DNA from 4 places in the Neobacillus sp. B4I6 genome. Region 1 is predicted to be linked to each of the others. Evidence: predicted binding sites of a transcription regulator. Region 1 holds the regulator's gene; each other region holds the start of a gene.
What was found. The regulator Rex, encoded in region 1, represses fermentation and respiration genes when NADH is low (regulators of the CRP and FNR family bind a similar motif). The targets are predictions, from matches to a motif close to TTGTGAAATATTTCACAA.

Region 1 (3,178 bases):
CCATTTCCTTTGTAACGGCCCCGGCTGCTGATACCCCCACAAACACATCGGCGTCAATAAGCGCATCCGCTAACGTTCCTTGTTTTTGCTCGCGATTTGTCATTTGCGCCATTTCATCTTTGAATCGATTCATTCCGAACGGACGGCCTTCATAAATAATTCCTTTTGTATCACATAAAATAACATCCTTCACGCCCATATGCAGCAGGAGCTTAACAATCGCTACTCCAGCTGAACCTGCTCCGTTTACTGCAACACGTATATCTTCAATTTTTTTATCCGCTAATTTTAACGCGTTGATTAGACCAGCGGCTGTTACAATCGCAGTTCCATGCTGGTCATCATGAAAAACAGGAATCTCGCAGGCTTTGCGGAGGCGGTCTTCAATTTCAAAGCATTGCGGCGCAGCAATATCCTCCAAGTTCACTCCGCCAAATGTTGGTTCTAGCAGCTTGACGGTTTCTACGATCTGGTCTGTGTCAGTGGTGGCCAAGCAGATGGGAAAGGCGTCAACATCTGCGAACGATTTGAATAACACGGCCTTTCCTTCCATCACAGGCATCGCAGCTTTTGGTCCAATATTTCCAAGCCCCAGGACTGCTGTCCCATTGGATACAACTGCGACAAGATTGCCCTTCGAGGTATAATCATAAACTTTATTTTCGTCTGCATAAATGTCCAAACATGGCTCTGCCACACCTGGTGAATACGCTAGGCTTAAATCTTTTGCATTATGTACTGCCACCTTAGAATAAATCCCAACCTTGCCTTGGTGTTCCTTGTGCATTTTTAATGCTTCATCTCGTAAAATTGACATTGAATTTCCCCCACTTCCCGGTTAGTAACCGCTTGCATTTCATCTACCTACATCTTAGTGCATAAGAAAGTATTTTTATAGATTATGTAATTAAAAAAAGCAGGGATTTAATCATACAAAAGGCCTTCCACAAATTTTGTGGAAAGCCTTTTTAACTAATTATTCTTCATCTATTTCCACCGTTGGATAATGCTTTAAAAAGTAGACTAGCGATTGAAGCTCCACTGCCAAGTCAATATGATGGACCCTTATTAATGGTGGAACATTTAACCTTGCTGGAGTGAAATTTAAGATTCCTTTTACATTCGCTTTGACCAGTCGATCGGTTATCATTTGTGCGGCAGGAGCCGGAACCGTTAATATCGCCACTGAAATATTAGTTTCTGATAAAACCTTCTCTAAATCATCCATAGGATGAACGGGTACCTCGCGAATCATGGTTCCCATTTTGTCGGGATCCACATCGAAGGCGCATTCTATTTTTGTGTTATTATTTTTTAAAAAGTTATAGTTTAAAAAGGCAGTGCCAAGATTTCCGACTCCTATTAAGGCAACCTTAGTTAATTCATCCTGATCTAAGGTCTTACGAAAGAAGGATATTAAGTAATTAACATTATACCCATAGCCCTTTTTCCCTAACGCACCGAAATAGGAAAAGTCGCGGCGAATCGTTGCTGAGTCTACCTTTACTGCTTCACTCAATTCCGCTGAAGAGACCCTTTGCTTGCCGGAACTATGCAGGTTTTTTAGAAATCGATAATAGAGGGGCAGCCGTTTTGCTGTCGCCTGTGGTATTTTCGTTGTTTCATTACTCATAATCTCCCACACCCCATGAATGGTTTAGTTAAAAATTTATTTAACTCTTTCATCTCTTTTAAAATCACCGTTTTTACCGCCCGTTTTTTCGACAAGATACGTCGGTCCAATTACCATACCTTTATCAACGGCTTTACACATATCATAAACTGTTAAGGCACATGCGGATGCCGCTGTTAACGCTTCCATTTCTACGCCTGTGCTCCCCTTCGTTTTAACGGCTGCAGCAATATATAATTGATAGTTCTCATCCTTATCCTGTTCCCAAGAGAAAGAAATATTAACACCTGATAATGGAATCGGATGGCACATTGGAATCAAATCCCATGTCTTCTTTGCTGCCATGACAGCTGCTACCTGGGCCACTGCTAAGACATCGCCCTTCTTCATCTCATTATTAGTTATTTTATCATAAATTTCTTTACTAACGGTAATGCTGGAATGAGCAAGCGCCGTACGTGCCGTTTCCGGCTTATCACTGACGTCGACCATTTTTGCTCTGCCTTCTTCATTAAAATGCGTAAATTCTGCCATATAAAAAATCCTCCCATCAAATCATACACTATTTTACCTTATATGTGTGTGAAACTTTGAACTAAATATTACATTTCTTGACGATTTAGGACCCTTACTCCGCTAATATGGCGAGCAGTTTATTGCCGACATACCGGGAATAAGGTACACTAATCCTATGTAATAGAGGTGAATGAGAATGATTTTGCTACAGGTTAATCAATTACAAAAATATTATGGTGCTGACCTTATTTTATCGAATATTAAGCTCGAATTACAAACTCGGGACCGTGTTGCTCTTGTTGGACGCAATGGGGCGGGAAAATCGACATTATTGAAGATTATTGCCGGACACTTGTCGCATGATGGCGGAGAAATTATCAAGCCGAAAGAAGTGACAATTGGCTATTTAGCTCAAAATACGGGGTTAGAATCATCATTATCCATATGGGATGAAATGCTGACGGTTTTTGAACCGCTGCGATTAATGGAAAAACAACTCCGCACTCTTGAAGAACAAATGGCTGATCCTCTTGTTTTTGAAGACGGTGGAAGGTACGAAAGAATCCTAAAAGAGTACGATCATCTTCAGGTGAAATTTAAAGAACAGGGAGGGTATCAATATGAGGCAGAGATGCGCTCTGTCCTTCATGGGTTAAATTTCCATGACAAATCCTTGATGATATCTAGTTTAAGCGGCGGGCAGAAAACCCGTCTTGCCCTTGGTAAACTTTTGTTAACCAAGCCTGATATCTTAATATTGGATGAGCCCACAAACCACCTTGATATTGATACGCTTTCCTGGCTGGAGCAATATTTACAAAGTTATCATGGGGCGATTTTGATCGTTTCCCATGACCGCTATTTTTTAGATAAAGTTGTTACTCAAGTTTATGAAGTATCCCGTAAGCAAATCCAAAGGTTTACAGGCAACTATAGTTCTTACCTTGATCAAAAGGCCGCAAATTATGAGCGTGATTTAAAGCTTTTCGAAAAACAACAGCAAGAGGTCGCTGATCTCCAAGACTTTAT
Region 2 (3,178 bases), 3.4 Mb from region 1:
AGATTTTCAGCTGTAATTCCCATATGATAGTCATTTTCTGCACACCATAATCCGTCTTTAATCATACTGTCTAAAATTTTCTGATCGCCCATTTTAAATCCATTTCGTCCGCCTTTTAACAGATGTGGAGCTTGACTCATATTCTCCATACCGCCTGCAACAACCACTTCTGCCTCTCCAGCAAGAATCGCTTGTGTTGCCAAGTGAACAGCCTTTAATCCTGATCCACAGACCTTATTAATTGTCAATGCTGGTGCCTCTTGAGGAATACCTGCAGCAAGAGAAGCTTGTCTTGCCGGATTTTGTCCAGCTCCTGCTTGTAAAACATTCCCCATAATCACTTCATCTACATCATTAGGATTAATTCCAGCTTTTTGAATAGCTGCTTTAATTACAGTAGAACCTAACTGTACAGCCGAAACATTTTCTAAACTCCCTAAAAAACTACCAATTGCTGTCCTTACTGCGCTTACAATTACAACTTCATTTACAGTCATTCTGATTTCCCCCAAAAAGTGATTTATGTATTCAAATAATAATTCCTCACAAATTTTACTACATTTCGCGGTATTTTTCGTGACAAACTATTCGACAAATTCAGAGTTTTTTTATTTATCGCTATAAAAGTATTAAGATCTTAACCTGACATATTCAACGTTTATCCCCTTTAAAAAAGGCCTAGAAAATCCACTATTGGTTAAGTAAAAGGTGTAATTACATCGATTGAAAATATTAATAAAACAGGCAAAAAAATTCTGTCGAACTTTAGTGTAAATTGACATGTTTTGTAGAATAATTTTCAAGTTTATCCTAACTTGGCATTTGAACAAATAAATGAACGATAAGAATATGACCGAACCTCCATATATTGTAATATAGCAATTTAGTAATAGTGGTTACCATAATAAACCAAAAAGAGAGAAAATAATTATTTTCTCCCTCAATTTGCAGCTATATTGTCTAAATAACTAATCCGCCATCCACACTTAAGATGGTTCCGTTAATATAATTCGCCTTATCCGAAGCCAAGAATACATATGCTGCGGCAATATCTTCTGGTTTGCCAAGCTTCCTAAGCGGAGTCTTTTCCTTCATAAATTGAAGCACCTTATCTGGCACCGCTGCAGTCATACCTGTTTCAATGAAACCTGGAGCAACTGCATTGACTCGGATCCCCTTAGGGCCAAATTCTTTTGCCCAGCTTTTCGTCAGCCCAATGACGCCCGCCTTTGTCGCGGCATAATTTGTTTGACCAATATTCCCATATAAACCAACGACGGAAGATGCGTTAAGAATAACGCCCGACCCCTGCTTTAACATATTAGGAGCTACAGCCTTCGTGCATTTAAAAACACCTGATAGATTGACAGAAATGACTCTTTCCCAATCCGATTCCTCCATCTTTGTTAAAAAACCATCAAGTGTAATTCCGGCATTGTTAATTAAGATATCGATTCGGCCATGCTTACCTATTGTGGATTGAACCATTTCTTCTATCTGGGTGCTGTCCGTTACATCGACTTTATAAAATTCTACTTTTTCATGATTCAATTCTTCTAATGCAGATTTACCAGCCGACTCATCATAATCACAGATGACGACGTTTGCACCCTCTTGGAGAAATTGTTTAGCCGTTTCTTTTCCAATCCCCTGTGCACCACCTGTGATTAACACAACCTTTTTACTAAACTCCATAATATATCACCTCGTTTTTTTCTTTTCAGAATAGACCTCTGCACAACATCAGCATCCCTAGGCAAATGAGAAAAGAAATCCAAAACAAAAAAGTGGCGATGAAACTAGGCTTTGGACGAAATTAAATCCATTTTTACCCATATTATGATGGATTATAGCTAATTATCACTCTTGTTAAAATACTTTACAATTCGCAAGAAAGTGAGAAATTTGTCAAAAAATGATGAAATGTATTTTAATAATTTTTAATCTTTCACCTTTTAAAATTTCGATGAAGTTAGTATGATGGATAGGTCAACAAAACAAATGTAGGAGGAAAAAAATGAGCACAGACTTTAATTTTTATGAAATGTGGAAGGATCTTTATTCACACTCCAGTAAGTTATTCGATGAGAAAGTAAGCAATGATTTCCCTTCTCAAGGCATGGGACAGGTATTGGAGATGAATCTTCAATTAAAAAAAATGATTGATGAGTCAACGGTAAAATATTTAGAATTTATGAATGTACCAACTCGAAATGACATTGCTAACATTTCTTCGCTGATTGTCAATGTTGATGCAAAAGTAGATGATTTAGAAGAAAGATTAGAAGAGAACTTGGATAACCAAGACCAAGAGTCATTTAAAACAGAATTGTCGAATTTAAAAAAGGATATGAAGAATTTAGATCAAAAATTGAACCAAATCCTTAATGTGTTAAAAACACCAGTAGAAACCAAGAAATAGAAACGCATTACATAAATGTAAATGTAAATGTAAAATTTTTGGCATAACAACAACAACAACAACTACTATATATTGGGAGTGGAAAAGAATGACAGAATTAAAAGATAAAGTAGCAATCGTAACAGGCGGCAGCAGAGGAATCGGTGCATCAATTGCATTGGAACTGGCTAAAAATGGTGCGAAAGTTGTCATTAACTATAATATTCGTAAAGAACTAGCAGATAAAGTAGTCGCAGAAATAAATGAAATTGGCGGAGAAGCTTACGCTGTTCAAGCAGATGTTTCTGAAAGTAATGAAGCAGCATACCTTGTACAAGAAACCATCAACCATTATGGTAAATTAGATATCCTGATTAATAATGCAGGAATTACAAGAGACAGCACGTTCAAAAAATTGAAAGAAGAAGATTGGAGAAAAGTAATTGATGTTAATTTAAACAGTGTTTACAACAATACATCTGCAGCATTACCTTATCTTCTTGAATCAGATGCTGGCCGCATCATCAACATTTCGTCCATTATCGGTCAAGCAGGCGGGTTTGGACAAACCAACTATGCTGCCGCAAAAGCAGGACTAATTGGATACACTAAATCTCTCGCTCTTGAACTTGCTAGAAGTAAAGTAACAGTTAATGCGATTTGCCCAGGATTTATTGGAACCGAGATGGTCCAAGCCATTCCTGAAAAAGTTCTTGCAGGAATCGTTGAAAAAGTACCACAAAAACGCCTAGGCAAACCAGAAGAAATCGCTCGTGG
Region 3 (3,178 bases), 1.4 Mb from region 1:
CGTCATTAGCAATATTTTTCGCTTTGTCGATTGCATTTCCCATGGCAATCCCATGCCCAGCATATTCAAGCATTTCAAGGTCGTTGTCTTCATCGCCAAACGCAATAATTCTCTCAGCGGGAATACCATAATAATCAGAAGCCTTTTTTAACCCCACGGCCTTACTTAAGCCAACCTTTATAATTTCAACCACATGCCATGGAGCGGCCCAGCTGCGATGATCGATAACTTCTGCATGGACAGCCGATAAGTGTTCGCGAATTATCTTTAATTGATCCTCCTCCGTATGAATTAATAAACTCGTGGGTGAATCATTTAGATAATTTGCCAGGTCTCCCGTAGTGATTTTTGGATTGCCAAAGTTGAAAATATCTAACAGCTTTTCATCATGGTAATGGAAGTAAACATCATCGATTACTTCGGCAATTATATTATGGAAGTGGAAACTTCTGCACGCTTCCACAATTTCTTTTGCAACCTTTATATCAAGAGGTTCATGATAAAATCCCCAGTCAGGTTTTCGAGGGTGATGCATAAATGCTCCATTGAAATTGACAATCGGAGTGTCCAAATCCAATTCCCGATAGTACATCTCACTGGAACGATAAGGCCTTCCTGTTGCAATCATAACGATATGACCTTGTTCTCTTGCTTTTTTAATAATTCCGTGTGTTTTTAATGATATCGTTTTATCATCTTTTAATAATGTCCCATCCAAATCTAATGCAATTAAGTGTCTATCTGTCATAATAACTCCTTCTAATTATAATTTTCATCGCTAATAAAGTGCGTCGCTTTAGGAAAAAATTTATATACATGTTACACTGCAATTATGAATTTAATACTTAGTGGAATTATTAATTCCTATATTTACTATGTTAACAATTTTATATCTAAACTGTAAAAAAATTCACACCAAATGATATAAAAAAACTAAATACTTTTTTTAACTAAGTCTCAATCTTGGTATGCTTGATAATTTGCTATAATAGAGTGGGACAAAGATAATGAAGGAGTGGATCAAACATGAATGAAGAACTAAAAGAAAATATCATGGGTGCCTTAGAACTAGTAATTGACCCTGAACTAGGGGTAGATATTGTTAATTTAGGATTAGTATATAATGCTGAAATGGATGAAGAAGGAAACGTAACGATTACAATGACGTTAACTTCAATGGGCTGCCCACTTGCTGGAACAATTGTTGACCAGGTTAAACGGGCATTGGCTGACATTCCGGAAATCAAAGAAGTAGAAGTAAATATTGTTTTTAATCCTCCATGGAATAAAGAAATGATGTCACGTTATGCGAAAATCGCATTAGGAATTCGCTAAGCTTAATTAGATGCTTTTGAACTCTCAGTAAAATAAGCGTATTTTTTAGAAACAGCAGATTTTCTGCTGTTTTTTTATTTCAAAATAAGAAAGTTGAAAAATTTGAACTTAGATAACTGTCTAGCTCCAGGGCCCAGCGGCTAGTGTACTTCGCCCTTTTCCCTACGATAAGTCAACATCGGATCGCTAACGCTCTCCGTGTTTCCTTTATCTCAGTCAAAGTGCTCCAGTCCTTACGCCGCTACCCCGGGCGCTTACGCTTTTCTTATTCTTCACGATTCAGACATATCTAGCTTACAGAATGTGAGATAGTTCACTTTTTTCAAATATAAACACCTTTATAATACAGATTAATAAGGCTGTTGGATTTGAATAGCCGTTATTAGGAGGCGTTTCATATGGCTATTAGCCGAGATTTTAATAAAGACCCTTTTATCGTAATATGGGAACTCACTAGAGCTTGTCAATTAAAGTGTCTGCACTGCCGTGCCGATGCACAGTATAAAAGGGATCCACGTGAATTATCTTTTGAAGAAGGAAAAAATCTAATTGATCAAATATATGAAATGAACAATCCGATGCTTGTTTTTACTGGCGGAGACCCACTGATGAGAGAAGATGTTTTTGATATTGCGAAATATGCAGTTGAAAAAGGCGTACGGGTATCAATGACCCCAAGCGCGACACCAAATGTAACAAAGGAAGCAATTGAAAAAGCAAAAGAAGTAGGTCTTGCTCGCTGGGCATTTAGTATTGATGGTCCTAGGGCTGAGATTCATGACCATTTTAGAGGAACAGCTGGATCATTTGACCTTACCATGGAAAAAATAAAATATTTGCATGAAGTTGGATTACCCATTCAGATTAATACGGTGATTTCCCGTTACAATATTGACTACCTTGATGAAATGGCAAAAATGGTTGAAGATTTAGAATGTGTGTTATGGAGTGTCTTTTTTCTAGTGCCAACAGGAAGAGGTCAACAATCAGATATGATTTCTCCAGTTCAACATGAAAAAGTATTCAGATGGCTATATGATTTAAGTAAGCGCGTGTCTTTTGATATCAAAACAACAGAAGCCATGCACTACAGACGTGTTGTGATTCAACAAAAAATGCGCGAAGCGAAGGAAACAACAGATGAGATTGAGTATTTAAGCGCATTAACAGAAAAAGGATTAACAGGGTCTATCGATGGTTTAGGGCGAGCACCAAAAGGTGTTAATGATGGTAATGGTTTTGTTTTCATCTCCCATATTGGCGATGTATATCCAAGCGGACTATTACCCGTTAAAGCTGGTAATATTCGGGAAACGCCATTAGCTGAAATTTATCGTGAATCACCAATTTTCCAATCACTAAGAAACCCAGATCTTTTTAAAGGGAAATGTGGTATCTGTGAATTCCGTTATGTTTGCGGGGGATCAAGGTCTAGAGCTTATGCAATGACTGGAGATTATTTAGAAAGCGAGCCATTCTGCGTCTATATTCCTAAATCATTAAGAGAAAAGCAAGAACAGTAATTAAAACCGATAATAAAAGGCTGCCTCATTATAGTGAGACAGCCTTGCGTATATTGATAACTGCAATAAGTAAAGGCCAGCCTATTCGATACTGCAATAAACGGCAGAACAATTTTCACAGTCGATTTCATTTTTTAAGTATTGTAAATCCAATATTGAGATCTTTCCTTTTTTAACTGAAATGATTTTATCTTTTTTTAGTTCACTAAGTATACGGTTTGTACTCTCACGTGAAGTACCGCAGAAGTTGGCAAGTTCTTGGTTGGTTAACGGCAGGTCTATTAAGATCCCAATATCTTTTTGAATACCATAACTATTCG
Region 4 (3,178 bases), 1.6 Mb from region 1:
ACACGAATAAAGAGAGCTTGAATATCGGAGTTGGTACAACACTATCGAGCATGATAAAAGCGAAAATCAAGCCATATGAGCTTCTAGACTACTTAAAAACTCACCCCATGGTCAAGCCAATGCTTGCTGGTGGGGAATCTGCTGAGTATCTTGCTCATCTTATTCCTGAAGGTGGTTATCGTTCGGTACCGAAAGTAGCTGGTAATGGTGTTATAGTCGTCGGTGATGCAGCACAGCTAGTAAATGCCATTCATCGTGAAGGTTCGAACATGGCGATGTCATCAGGAAAGATGGCTGCTGAAGCCGTAGTTCAGGCACATAAAAGTGGGGACTTCAGTGAATCAAGCTTAAATAGCTACCGTGACGCGCTTAATAGTAGTTTCATAATGAAGGATTTAGAGAAGTACAAGGATGCGGCACATACGTTTGAGAAATACCCACAATACTTTAATGAATATGTTCCAATGATGAATAAAGCGATGAGCAAGTTCTTTACAGTTGATGGGACTCCAAAGCGTGAAAAACAAAAACAAATAATGAAGAGTGTAACTGCGGAAAGAGGAACAATTAGAGTATTGCAAGATATCTATCGTGCTTGGAAGGCGGTGAAATAATGTCAACGAAGAATATCGAGGAAAAACAGTATCTGCTCCGTTTTAAGTGTGATACAAAGTCTCATTTGACCGTGATGGATCATGACGTATGCATGACAAAATGTCCCGATAAAATTTGTACAGTATTTTGCCCAGCGGAGGTTTATAAGTGGGAAGGAACACGGATGCAGGTTGGCTATGAAGGATGCCATGAATGTGGAAGCTGCCGGATCGGCTGCCCATACCAGAACATTAAATGGGAATATCCAAAAGGCGGACACGGGATTGTATTCCGTTTAGCGTAAATTGGATATAAAAAAGGAGCTGTTTGCGATTTATGCAAACAGCTCCTTTATTTATGTAGATATTTTAATAATACTATATGTGGGTTATTTCACAAGTGATGGTAAAAAAAGGTGAAGCAGAAGGTAAGTTTTTAGGGGGTTAGCTTATTTTCTCTAGTATGGTAGCTGAGGAAAGTTTATCGTTTTTGCTGGCTGTGACAAGCGAAGATGCAAATGAGTTCGCATGATCCATTAACTCCATACTCGGTGAGCAATAATATGGTTTTTTCCAATTGAAATCACCTTCACTATCGGCAGGATATATACTTACTTTCCAATGATAGTATATTTTTGACTGTGGGAGCTGCACCCCTTCTACGGCAATAAGCCAATGTGTCGAAGGTGAGTTAGGGTAGTATGCTGCGGATTCCTGTAAGGAAACTAGATCATTTACACCAATGGGTATTAATGCCTTTTGATAAAAGTCATGATAATTTGGGGTTTTCATATTTTTTCCCTCCCTTTTATGTTCTATCTCTATTATATGAAACATTTAAACTTTTTTTGTGTGATAAATGTTAAAATTTTTAAAAAAATTAACGAGTTTTCATGAAACTGACAAAAATTCATAACCTAATTGTAATTGTGACCTATGTCACTACATTAATTAATGGTTGATTTTATACTTGAAGCAATAGAATGAGATAGAGGTGATTGTTGATGAGTGGCAGTATGAGTGCTCTTGGTGGAATGCCCCAAGCTGAACTAAGTAAAGGACTTAAGCAATTAAAAAGTGAACATCCCCCGTTATTAGGACAATTAGAAGGATTGTATGATCTAACACAAAAAATTTATCACGAAATAGATGTAGAAACTAACTTTGCTGCATTAATTACAAAAGTAAAAGAATTTAAAGCAGCATTGGACCCTCATTCAGAAAGAGAAGAAGGCGTTCTTTTTCCTATGATGGGTGTATATATCGGGACGACATCTGGACCAATAGCTGTTATGGAATATGAACATGACCAGGCAAAAGCAAATATTGGAGAATTTCTTGGAAAAGCAGAAAGTGGTCTTATATCTACGGAAGAAACGAAAAAAACAGCTGAACTAATTCAAAATGCCTACTTTATCTTAACAGAGCATTTCTCCAAAGAGGAAAATGTTTTGTTCCCAATGGCTGAAAGAATGCTTACAGAAGAGGAAAAGGAAGAATTATACCGTAAAATCCAAGACATAAAATAAAGGATGGGCTCCTGGCCCATCCTATTTTACTTTTGATTCCATTCTTTAACCTTTTGGTCAGTTGGAAGGAGAAACGCAATTAAGCCTAGAATCGGAAGTACACCGAGCCATGTAATCATCGACTGTAATCCAATCCAGTCTGCAATATAACCAAGTCCTACAGAACCAATTGCACCCATTCCAAACGCAAGTCCTACTGTTAAACCAGACATCATCCCAATTTTCCCCGGGACTAATTCCTGTGCATATACTACCGTTACAGAAAAACTAGTCATTAAAATAAACCCAGTAAGTATTAAGAAAATAAATGCCAACGTTGGTGGTACCTGTGGAATTAAAATTGAAAAAGGAATCGTTGCTAACATTGAAAAGGAAATGATTGTTTTTTTACCAAAACGATCTGAAAGAGGACCTCCAAAAAAAGTACCGACGGCACCGGAAACTAAAAAAGCGAACAGGAATAATTGTGATTGCTTAATCGTAAGGGCATATTCTTTTATCGAATAAAAGGTATAAAAGTTGGTAATTCCAGAAGAATACCAAGTCCTTGCAAAAATTAATAATAAAATCAATGCTAAGGTATTTTTTACCTCTTTAGTTATTGCTACATTGTTAGATGAGCTAGATTTCGTTTTCTTTAGTATATTTGGGGAAGCTATCAACCTGTGATTATACCAATTTGCAATATAAATTAATAAAATCACAGCTAGTGCTGCCACAATCGTAAACCAGGATGCACCAATCTGCCCCAAAGGAACCAATATTAGTGCAGTTATCAGTGGAGCCAATGCTTGACCCGTGTTTCCACCGACCTGATAAATCGACTGTGCCAGCCCGCGTCGATTTCCTGCAGCCATATACGCAACCCGGGAACCTTCCGGGTGAAATACTGCTGAACCAAGACCGATGAAAAGGACTGACAAGACAATTAGTCCAAAGTTTGAAGCAAACCCTAATCCAAGAATACCGACTAACGTGAAAGTCAGTCCGATCGGCAGTGCGAAAGGCATTGGTTTCTTGTCAGTTATGTAGCCGACCATTGGCTGCAAAACAGAT

Region 2: QF028_RS09800 (polyhydroxyalkanoic acid synthase subunit PhaR) is a predicted target of Rex. The motif match lies at 1,897-1,914, and genes of this name have one in related genera.
Region 3: QF028_RS19760 (TIGR04053 family radical SAM/SPASM domain-containing protein) is a predicted target of Rex. The motif match lies at 1,637-1,654, and genes of this name have one in related genera.
Region 4: QF028_RS18925 (hemerythrin domain-containing protein) is a predicted target of Rex. The motif match lies at 1,521-1,538, and genes of this name have one in related genera.

The regions. Positions count from the first base shown of each region.
Region 1 covers NZ_JBNPWB010000002.1:4,964,544-4,967,721, forward strand. The annotation lists gene QF028_RS26605 (NAD(P)-dependent malic enzyme) at 1-817, opposite strand, end outside; gene QF028_RS26610 (redox-sensing transcriptional repressor Rex) at 977-1,633, opposite strand; gene moaC (cyclic pyranopterin monophosphate synthase MoaC) at 1,670-2,167, opposite strand; gene QF028_RS26620 (ABC-F family ATP-binding cassette domain-containing protein) at 2,346-3,178, shown strand, end outside.
Region 2 covers NZ_JBNPWB010000002.1:1,557,453-1,560,630, reverse strand. The annotation lists gene QF028_RS09810 (acetyl-CoA C-acetyltransferase) at 1-497, opposite strand, end outside; gene fabG (3-oxoacyl-[acyl-carrier-protein] reductase) at 961-1,695, opposite strand; gene QF028_RS09800 (polyhydroxyalkanoic acid synthase subunit PhaR) at 2,018-2,422, shown strand; gene QF028_RS09795 (3-oxoacyl-ACP reductase) at 2,511-3,178, shown strand, end outside.
Region 3 covers NZ_JBNPWB010000002.1:3,567,094-3,570,271, reverse strand. The annotation lists gene QF028_RS19770 (Cof-type HAD-IIB family hydrolase) at 1-748, opposite strand, end outside; gene QF028_RS19765 (metal-sulfur cluster assembly factor) at 1,027-1,335, shown strand; gene QF028_RS19760 (TIGR04053 family radical SAM/SPASM domain-containing protein) at 1,734-2,858, shown strand; gene QF028_RS19755 (Crp/Fnr family transcriptional regulator) at 2,940-3,178, opposite strand, start outside.
Region 4 covers NZ_JBNPWB010000002.1:3,407,484-3,410,661, reverse strand. The annotation lists gene QF028_RS18940 (FAD-dependent oxidoreductase) at 1-614, shown strand, start outside; gene QF028_RS18935 (ferredoxin family protein) at 614-898, shown strand; gene QF028_RS18930 (hypothetical protein) at 1,038-1,385, opposite strand; gene QF028_RS18925 (hemerythrin domain-containing protein) at 1,598-2,122, shown strand; gene QF028_RS18920 (MFS transporter) at 2,149-3,178, opposite strand, start outside.